One region of the Bradyrhizobium sp. BRP56 genome, then DNA from elsewhere that is predicted to be linked to it. Evidence: riboswitches for the same ligand, from Rfam matches in the RefSeq annotation. Region 1 holds a riboswitch; the other holds the start of a gene.
What was found. Region 1 has a riboswitch for S-adenosylmethionine ahead of I6F38_RS12250 (homoserine O-acetyltransferase). Riboswitches for the same ligand answer to the same signal wherever they lie in the genome.
Positions count from the first base shown of each region.

Region 1 (5,063 bases):
GCGTCTTCTCCGAGCGCGCGGTGGTCACGATCTCGTCGACCAGCCCCTGCGCGCGCGCGCCGCGCGCGATCGAGCCGCCGATCAGGCCGAAGCCGATCAGCGCGATGCGTTTGAAGAGCGGAGCGGTGGTCACGATGTCACTTTCCGGCTAGGAAGTCGCGCAGCCCCTCGACCACGAGGCGGTTGGCCTCCTCGGTGCCAATGGTCATGCGCAGCGCATGCGGCAGCTTGTAATTGTTGAGTGCGCGCAGCACGAGGCCGCGCCGTGTGAGATAGGCGTCGGCTTCCGCCGCGGTCTTGCCCTTGTCGGTCGGGAAATGGATCAGCACGAAATTGGCGACGCTCGGCGTCACCTTCAGCCCGAGCTTGCCGATCTCCTCGGTCAGCCAGTTGCGCCATTGCTCGGTGTGGGTCCGCGACATCTGCACATGCGCCGTGTCCTCGATCGCCGCCACCGCCGCCAGCATCGCCGGCGTCGTGACGTTGAACGGACCGCGGATACGGTTGCAGGCATCGACGATATGCGCCGGCCCGAACATCCAGCCGATCCGCAGCGCCGCAAGGCCGTGGATCTTCGAAAAGGTGTGCGTCACCACCGTGTTGTCCGTGGTCGCGACCAGCTCGATGCCGAGCTCGTAGTCGTTGCGCGAGACGTAGTCGGCATAGGCGGCGTCGAGCACCAGCAGCACGTGCGACGGCAGCGCGGCGCGTAGCCGCTTGACCTCGTCGAACGGGATGTAGGTGCCGGTCGGATTGTTCGGGTTGGCGAGCCAGACCAGTTTCGTGCGCGGCGTCACCACCTTGAGAATGGCGTCGACGTCGGCGGTGAAATTGGTCTCGGCCGCGATCACGTTCCTGGCGCCGTTCGCCATGGTGGCGATCGGGTAGACCAGGAAGCCGTGGGTGGTCGAGATCGCCTCGTCGCCGGGCGCGAGATAGGTGTGCGCCAGCAGGTTGAGGATTTCGTCGGAGCCGGCGCCGCAGATGATGCGGTCGGGATCGAGCCCGTAGGCGCGGCCGATCGCCTCGCGCAGCACGCGCGAGGTGCCCTCCGGATAGTCCTCGAGATGGTCAGCCGCGGCCTTGTAGGCCGCGATCGCCTTCGGAGACGGACCGAACGGCGTCTCGTTGGCGGACAGCTTGAACACCTTGCGGCCCGGTTCCGGCACCGGGCTCTTGCCGGGCGTGTAGGGCGCAATATCGAGGATGCCGGGGTTCGGCACGGGGCGGGACATCATCAACTCCGAACAGAGCGTTTTCGAGCGAAGTGGATACCGGTTCGCGTGAAGAAAACGCGTCAAAACAAAAGTCTGGACGGGCGGCTGGCTCTTGCTTCAGGTCCTGGCCGATCCGTTAGAGGGCACCGTATAGCGCGTTGCGTGGCTGCCGACGAGGGCCGACGAGCGCACCGAGGCGCCGGCCTGGATCAGGGCGAGCTTGATGGCCTCGAAATCGTGGCCGGTGACCGAGACCAGGAGCGCCGCGCCGTCGAAGGCGGTGTCGGGGACCGCGACGATCTCGGCGAGCGGGGCAAGCGCGCGGGCGACATCGGCGTTCCAGCCGGAGACGCGCACGCTCCAGGTCTGCACCTCGGTGACCATGGCGTCGTCGGCGACCCGCGAGATCACGAACACCGGCAGCGCGGCCGGATGGTCGGCGCGTTCGAGGAACGGCAGCCGCGCGATGATCTTCGGCGCGCCATCGGCCTCGAGCGCATTCCACCACGGCGTACGGCTTGCGATCGCGGAGACCAGCGCGAGGTCGCCCTTCGACTTCGCCACCGCCTCGACCGCGGCCTGTGCGCTGAAATGCGACACGTAAGGCACCACGAAGCCGAAGTGAAACCGCGCCGAGTCGCGCATGGCCGACTCGCCGACGGAAACATCGGCATGCACCGCGAACGGCGCCTGCACATAGGTGAAGGTCGAGATGATGACGCGCCAGATGCTCTCGATGGTGTCGAGCGGCAGGATGCCGCGATGACGCCGCACCAGTTCGCGCATCATGCTGGCCTCGCGCGCCGGGCGGAATGCGGAGCCGACCTCCTGGGTCTTCTTGACCTGGATCAGACGGTCGATGATGTCGCCGCGCGCCATCAACAGGCGGTGAACCTGCTCGTCGATCGCATCGATTTCCTTGCGCAGCTCCTGCAGCGAGGGCGGCGACGGGGGTGGGTTGGACATGCTCTCAAACCTTGTCGTCGGGGCGGCCTGTTGCCGCGTCGGACAGGGTCCCTGATTAGGAAAGACGGGGAGCGAAAGCAAAGAGAAACGTCGCAGGCGTGCCTTGCGCGTTCGGTTAACCAATTGGCCGTGGGCAGGGCTGTCTTGACGGCGGGGGGCGTGGGGACTACGTTCCCTGTGTCCCGTGGTCATTTGAGCCGGCCGGCTTGCAGCCACGTTAAACAACTCGCTAAACAGGCCGGGGACCTTATCAGCTCCCGGCCGAACCTTTGTTCAGGCCGGGTTTTTATTGGCCTGAGGTCCGTCGAGCCCTCCCGCGCGGAGGCAGGGTCGCCTAGATGAGCAACGTGCGTCCGATACCGAGCCCACAAACCCCGAGCGATGATCGCGCCCATGAGGCCGACCACCCGTCGTCACTGGTGGCGAAGTTCGGGATGGACCAGCCGCTCAAGCTCGATTGCGGCATCGATCTCGCACCGTTCCAGATCGCCTACCAGACCTATGGCGAGCTCAATGCCGACCGCTCCAACGCGATCCTGGTCTGCCACGCGCTGACCGGCGATCAGCATGTCAACAACATCCATCCCGTCACCGGCAAGCCCGGCTGGTGGGAGACCATGGTCGGCATCGGCCGGCCGATCGATCCCGACAAGTACTTCATCATCTGCTCCAATGTGATCGGCGGCTGCATGGGCTCGACCGGCCCTGCGTCGTTGAACCTCGCGACCGGCAAGGTGTGGGGACTCGATTTCCCGATCATCACCATCCCCGACATGGTGCGTGCGCAGGCGATGCTGATCGATCGTCTCGGCATCACGACGCTGTTCTGCGTGGTCGGCGGCTCGATGGGCGGCATGCAGGTCCTGCAATGGACCGCGGCCTATCCGGAGCGCGTGTTCTCGACGCTCGCGATCGCCTGCTCGACGCGCCACTCGGCGCAGAACATCGCGTTCCACGAGCTCGGCCGCCAGGCCGTGATGGCCGATCCGGACTGGCGCGGCGGCCGCTATGTCGACGAGGACACCCATCCGCACCGCGGATTGGCGGTGGCGCGGATGGCCGCGCACATCACCTATCTCTCGGACGCCGCGCTGCATCGCAAGTTCGGACGGCGGATGCAGGACCGCGAGCTGCCGACCTTCTCGTTCGATGCGGATTTCCAGGTCGAGAGCTATCTGCGCTACCAGGGCTCGTCCTTTGTCGAGCGCTTCGATGCCAACTCCTATCTCTATCTGACCCGCGCGATGGACTATTTCGACATCGCCGCCGACCACAACGGCGTGCTGGCGAAGGCGTTCACCGGCATCCAGACGCGGTTCTGCGTGGTGTCGTTCACCAGCGACTGGCTGTTTCCGACCTCGGAATCGCGCGCGCTGGTGCATGCGCTGAACGCGTCGAGCGCGCGGGTGTCGTTCGCCGAGATCGAGACCGACAAGGGGCACGACGCCTTCCTGCTCGACGTGCCCGAATTCCTCGACATCTCCCGCGCCTTCCTGCTGGCCGCAGCCAAGGCGCGCGGACTGAAGGACGGCGGTCAGTCATGAGCATGCAGCAGACATTGCCCTTGCCGGGCATCGCGCCGGAGCGGACCGGCGGCTATCGCACCGATCATCTGCTGGTCGCCGACATGGTGCGGCCGGGCTCGCGCGTGCTCGACGTCGGCTGCGGCGACGGCGAATTGCTGCAACTGCTGGAGAGCCGTGGCATCGACGGCCGCGGCATCGAGCTGTCGCGCGAGGGCGTCAATGGCTGCGTCGCCAAGGGGCTCGCGGTGGTGCAGGGCGATGCCGACACCGACCTCGTCAATTATCCGGATGATGCGTTCGACTACGTGATCCTGTCGCAGACCTTGCAGGCGACGCGGCAGCCCAAGGTGGTGCTGGAGAACCTGCTGCGGATTGGCCAGCGCGCCATCGTCTCGTTCCCGAATTTCGGGTTCTGGAAGATGCGGCTGCAGCTCCTGATCGGCGGCCACATGCCGCGCACCGAGAATTTGCCGGCGAGCTGGTACGACACCTCGAACATCCACTTCTGCACCATCAAGGATTTCGTGCAGCTCTGCGAGGAGATCAACGTCAAGATGGAGCGCGCGGTGGCGCTCGATCTCTACGGCCGTCCGGTGCCGCTCAACCTGCCGTGGTGGGTGTGGAACATGTTCGGCGAGCAGGGTGTGTTCCTGCTCAGCAGGGGTGGAGGGGGCGAGCGACAAGGCCAAGTGAAAGCCGTGTGAAGCGTCAACCCGTCGCCGCCACCTGCGACATCGGATCGCACACAGCACCGGCCAGAGGCCGGTGCTCGACCCTTCAAAGGAACACGTGGAATCTCCGCCGATGCAGATCGTCGGCGATGACAGGATTGGGTTGTCGATGTACAGCTTTCCTGTTCGCGCTCGCCGTGTAAAAGTGGCTCATGCGGATCAGAGATGATGGAATCAGTCGTGAACTGGTGGTCATCGGGCTGACGCGCAATGGTCACTTGCTGGGGAAGACAATGCGAACAGGTTTCTCGATTGCGCTATTGCTCGTCGTTGCACTGTCCGGGGTCTTGTGGGCCGCCAATATGTCCATCCCCGATGGGCATCAACTCGGACATCTGGCGCTGCTGAATGGAGGCTGCGACACGCGTGCGTCCGGACATGCGGCAGATCACGTCCCCGACCTTGCTCGCCATCGAGAGCATTCCGCCGCGCTCGATCTGGTAGCCCTGTGCTCCGAGACCGATATCGCCGCATCGTCGGGCGATTGGAGTGCGCCGTCCACCTGGGTACAAGGGAAGCCGCCTGCCGACGGCGCGAAAGTCCGCATTCCATCCGGGCTGACCGTCAAGATCGACAAGGAGTTCACGGCCAAAATCGACTGGATTCGCGTCGATGGGGCTCTC
Region 1 covers NZ_JADYVV010000013.1:125,549-130,611, reverse strand. Annotated here, with positions in the region: gene I6F38_RS12265 (prephenate/arogenate dehydrogenase family protein) at 1-133, opposite strand, end outside; gene hisC (histidinol-phosphate transaminase) at 138-1,235, opposite strand; gene I6F38_RS12255 (chorismate mutase) at 1,335-2,183, opposite strand; SAM riboswitch at 2,358-2,437, shown strand; gene I6F38_RS12250 (homoserine O-acetyltransferase) at 2,522-3,727, shown strand; gene metW (methionine biosynthesis protein MetW) at 3,724-4,413, shown strand; gene I6F38_RS12240 (G8 domain-containing protein) at 4,593-5,063, shown strand, end outside.

Region 2 (5,063 bases), on a different contig from region 1:
CACCAGGCGCTGGTCGAGCTCGAGCGGATGATCATATTCGCAGTAATAGCCCTCGAGGCCGTCCTGGCCGTCGACAGTCTGCTTGGTGCAGACGAAGCCGAGCCGCAAGTCCCCGAGCGCGACGCCGTTGTTGGCGTGCCAGCCGCGCAGCATCGCGCGCGAGACCTCGCCGGGCACGCCGCAGATCGCCGTGCCCTTCCAGATCCAGCGCGGCGGCGGATAGCGGATCCAGGCCTTGCGATCCGTCTCATACATGTATTCGACATGCACGCCGCCGATCCAGTTGGAAAGATAATGATACTGCGCGGCCGCGACCGCCGGCGGCAGGCCGTCGAGGCCGAGCTTCTTCAAGCCGGGCAGGAAGCGTTCCTGCTGCTGGCGGCGAAACACGCGGAAGACGAATTCCGCGGCGTCAGTCGTGCCGCGCCGCGTGACCACGGTGAGGATCAGTCCGGTGAAGAAGGCGTGATAGAGATCGGCGACGCTGCGCCACTTCCGCCACTGCGTTTCGCGCGCGTCCTGCTCTCCGGTCATGTCTGCTCCCGCTGTTCTTGTTGGCGAGATAAAGCCTCGCGCGCGCAATCGTAGCCCGGATGGAGCGAAGCGCAATCCGGGGCAGCTCAATGCGCGTATGCAGCGTCCCGGATTTCGCTAGCGCTTCATCCGGGCTACGGAATTAAGCGCGCGCGAAACGGAATTACACGCGAAAATGCTTGGAGAGCTTCAGGCCCTGCGCCTGATAGTTCGAGCCGATGCGCTGGCCGTAGAGCGCATCGGGACGCTCCAGCATCCGCTCATAGACGAGACGGCCGACGATCTGGCCATGCTCGAGGATGAACGGCACCTCGCGCGAGCGCACCTCCAGCACGGCGCGCGCGCCCTTGCCGCCGGCGCCGGCATAGCCGAAACCGGGATCGAAGAAGCCGGCATAGTGGACGCGGAATTCGCCGACCAGCGGATCGAACGGCACCATCTCCGCGGCGTAGTCCGGCGGCACCTGCACCGCCTCTTTCGACGCCAGGATGTAGAACTCGCCGGGATCGAGAATGAGACTGCCGTCGGGCCGGGCCTTGATCGGCTCCCAGAAATCGTCGACCGCATAGCCGCCGCGGCGATCGACATCGACCACGCCGGTATGGCGCTTGGCGCGATAGCCGACGAAGCCGCCCGAGCTCTCGCCGGAAAGATCGACGGAAAGCGCAACGCCATCGGAGAGATCGGCATCGTCGATATCGACCAGCCGCTCGGCGGCATGCAGCGCATCGAGCTCGTCGGCGGTCAACGTGGCCTCGCCGATCCGGAAGCGGACCTGGCTGAGCCGCGAACCCTCGCGCAGCAGCACGGGAAACGTCTTCGGGCTGATCTCGGCATAGAGCGGGCCGTGATAGCCGGCGCCGATCATGTCGAAGCGGCGGGTGCCGTCGGCGATCACACGGGTGAAGACGTCGAGCCGTCCGGTCGAGCTCTTCGGGTTGGCCGCGGCCACGATCTCCGGCGGCAGCGCCAGGCTCTCCAGCAGCGGCACGATGTAGACGCAGTTGGTCTCCAGCACCGCGCCGTCGGACAGATCGATCTCGTGCAGCTTCAGCTCGTCGATCCGCTCGGCGACGGTGGCATCGGGGCCCGGCAGGAAGCTGGCGCGGACCCGGTAGGCGATGTCACCGAGGCGGAGATCGAGGCTCGCCGGCTGGATCTGGCTCTCGACGAAGTCATAGGCGGGCAGAATGAGGCCGGCCTCCGCCATCTCCGCGATCATGCGGTCGGGCAGGATTCCGTTGGATTCATCTTCCAGCGTGAACGACACGATGCGGTCCCTCGGCGATCCCTCGAGATGGCCCAAAAATCATACTCCAGGCAGCCATCAAGCCCCATAATATGGGCTTTTACGGGTTATCCGATGACCGTCTTGACGGAAAGGGCGCGAGGGAATATCAGCTGCACTTATCCCGTGGTGATTTGAGCCGGCCGGCTTGCAGCCACGTTAAATAAGTCGCTAAACAGGCCGGGGACAGTGTGATCCCGGCTTGTGGAGGTTGCTCCAGGCCGGTTTTTTTGTGGCCATTCTCCAGGGGAAATGGCCACCTCGGAGGTCACATGTCTGAATCTGAAACCACGGCCCGCTTTCGTCCCGAAACCCGCCTCGTCCATGGCGGCACGCTGCGCTCGCAATTCGGGGAGACGTCGGAAGGGCTGTTTCTCACCCAGGGCTACGTCTACGACACCGCCGAGCAATGCGAGGCGCGCTTCAAGGGCCAGGACCCCGGCTTCATCTATTCGCGCTATTCCAACCCGACCATCGCGATGTTCGAGCGCCGCATGATCGAGCTCGAGGGCGCGGAAGCCGCGCGCTCGACCGCGACCGGCATGGCCGCGGTGACCACCGCGATCCTCGCCCCGCTGAAAGCCGGCGATCATGTGGTGGCCTCGAAGGCCCTGTTCGGCTCCTGCCTCTACGTGGTGCAGGACCTGCTGCCGCGCTACGGCATCGAGACGACCTTGGTCGACGGTCTCGATCTCGACCAGTGGCAGCGCGCATTGCGGCCGAACACCAAGACCTTCTTCCTGGAGAGCCCGACCAATCCGACGCTCGACGTGCTCGACATCGGCGCGATCGCAGAGATCGCGCATAGCGGCGGCGCCCGGCTGATCGTCGACAACGTGTTCGCGACGCCGATCTGGCAGAGCCCGCTGTCGCTCGGCGCCGACGTCGTGGTCTATTCCGCGACCAAGCATATCGACGGCCAGGGCCGCTGCCTCGGCGGCATCATCCTGTCGTCGGAGGCCTTCATCGCCGAGCACATCCACAATTTCATGCGCCAGACCGGGCCGTCGTTGTCGCCGTTCAACGCCTGGGTGCTGCTGAAGGGGCTGGAGACGCTCGGCGTCCGCGTCCGCGCCCAGACCGAAAACGCGGCGAAGATCGCCGAGGCGCTGGCGAAACATCCGAAGATCACGCGGCTGGTCTATCCGGGCCGCCCCGATCATCCGCAGGCCGCGACGGTGAAGAAGCAGATGGGCGCCGGCTCGACGCTGGTCGGCTTCGAGGTGAAGGACGGCAAGGCCGGCGCCTTCCGCTGCCTCAACGCGCTGAAGATCTCGCGCATCTCCAACAATCTCGGCGATGCCAAGAGCCTGGTCACGCATCCCGCGACCACGACGCATCAGCGCCTGGCGCCGGAGGCCCGCGCCGAGCTCGGCATCAGTGAAGGTTTCATTCGCTTCTCAGCCGGGCTCGAGCATCCCGACGATCTGATCGAGGATTTCGAGCGCGCGCTGGAGCAGGTCTAGGGCGAACGCCTCTCGCGGGCGGCGTGCGCTGTTCCTTCGGCATCGTCATGGCCGGGTCAAGTCCCGGCCATCCACGTCTTGCTCGCAGCAACCGCCAAAGACGTGGATGCCCGGCACGAGGCCGGGCATGACGAGATCGTGGGACGATTGCGCGCGATCTCTTGAAGCGATTGACCTTACGTCGCAGCCGTCGTGACGCCGCCGTCGACCACGATGGTCTGGCCGGTCATGAACGTCGAGGCATCGGAGGCGAGATAGGCCACGGCGCCGGCGATCTCGTCGGGCTCGCCGATGCGGCGGAGCGGCGTCGACGCGGTGCGGCGCTTCAGATTATCCGGATCCTCCCACAGCGCGCGGGCGAAATCGGTCTTCACCAGACCCGGCGCCACGCAATTGACCCGCACGCCCTTCGGGCCCCATTCGCCGGCGAGGCTGCGGCACAGCGCGAAGTCGGCTGCCTTGGAGATGCCGTAGGCGCCGATCACGGTCGAGCCGCGCAGGCCGCCGATCGAGGAGATGATCACGACCGAGCCCTTGCCGCGCTCGGCCATCTGCGGGATCGCCAGCGCGGACAGCCAGATGTTGCTCTTGACGTTCGAGCCCATGATCTTGTCGAACGCCTCGTCGGTGATGTCGAGCAGCGGGCCGTAATACGGGTTCACCGCGGCGTTGCACACCAGGATGTCGATCTTGCCGTAATGCTTGATCGTACCCGAGACCAGCGCCTCGACCTCGTTGCGGCGCGCGATGTTGCAGGGGATGACGAGCGCATCGCCGCCCGCCTTCTTGATGCCGTCGGCGACTTCCTGGCAGGCATCCGCCTTGCGCGAGGAGATCACGACCTTGGCGCCGAGCTTTGCCAAAAGCTCCGCCGAGGCGCGGCCGATGCCACGGCTCGAGCCGGTGATGACCGCAACCTGGCCGGTGAGATCGAACGGGGTGTTTTTCATTGTTGTTGTTTCCCTGAGTTCTACGAAGACTCGTCATGCGCGGGCTTGACCCGCGCATCCATCTTTTGAAAAGCGATGGGTTGCCGGGTCAAGCCCGGCAACGACATCTCAGGCCAGCAGCCCACCGCCCTCGCTGACGCGACGGAGGTGATAGTCGGTGTCGCCGAGCGTGTTCTCGATCATGGTCAGCCGCTTGAAGTAGTGGCCGATCTTGGCTTCCATGGTCATGCCGATGCCGCCATGAAGCTGGATCGACTGCTGGCCGACGAACTTCAGCGACTTGCCGACCTGCACCTTGGCGGCCGCGACCGCGGACGAACGCTCCTTGGCATCGCTGAAGTCCGACGCCATGGTCGCGAACATCGACATGCTGCGGGCCTGCTCCAGCGCCACGAACATGTCGGCGGCACGGTGCTGCAGGCTCTGGAACGAGCCGATCGCAACGCCGAACTGCTTGCGGGTCTTGATGTACTCGACCGTCTCCTTCAGCGACTCGTCCATCGCGCCGACCGCTTCCGCGCACAGCGCAATGCGGGCTTCGTCGGCGACGCGCTCGATCAGGGGCAGGCCGTTTTCGGGATCGCCGATCGCGGCGTCCGCACCGACCTCGACATTGGTGAAGGTGATGTCGGCGGCGTGCAGGCCGTCCTGGGTCGGATAGCCCTTCCTGGTGACGCCTTTGGCATCCGCCGGAACCAGGAACACGCCGATGCCGGTCTTGTCGCGCTGGCCGCCCTTGGTGCGCGCGGTCACGATCAGCGTGTCGGCGTTCTCGCCGTTGAGCACGACGAACTTCTCGCCGTCGATCACGTAAGCAGCGCCCTT
Region 2 covers NZ_JADYVV010000018.1:72,179-77,241, reverse strand. Annotated here, with positions in the region: gene I6F38_RS15315 (hypothetical protein) at 1-534, opposite strand, end outside; gene I6F38_RS15310 (2'-deoxycytidine 5'-triphosphate deaminase) at 698-1,804, opposite strand; SAM riboswitch at 1,939-2,018, shown strand; gene I6F38_RS15305 (O-succinylhomoserine sulfhydrylase) at 2,095-3,288, shown strand; gene I6F38_RS15300 (SDR family oxidoreductase) at 3,465-4,238, opposite strand; gene pimD (pimeloyl-CoA dehydrogenase small subunit) at 4,347-5,063, opposite strand, start outside.
Region 2: it holds a riboswitch for S-adenosylmethionine, as region 1 does, so the genes downstream of both, I6F38_RS15305 (O-succinylhomoserine sulfhydrylase) here and I6F38_RS12250 (homoserine O-acetyltransferase) in region 1, are expected to answer to the same signal.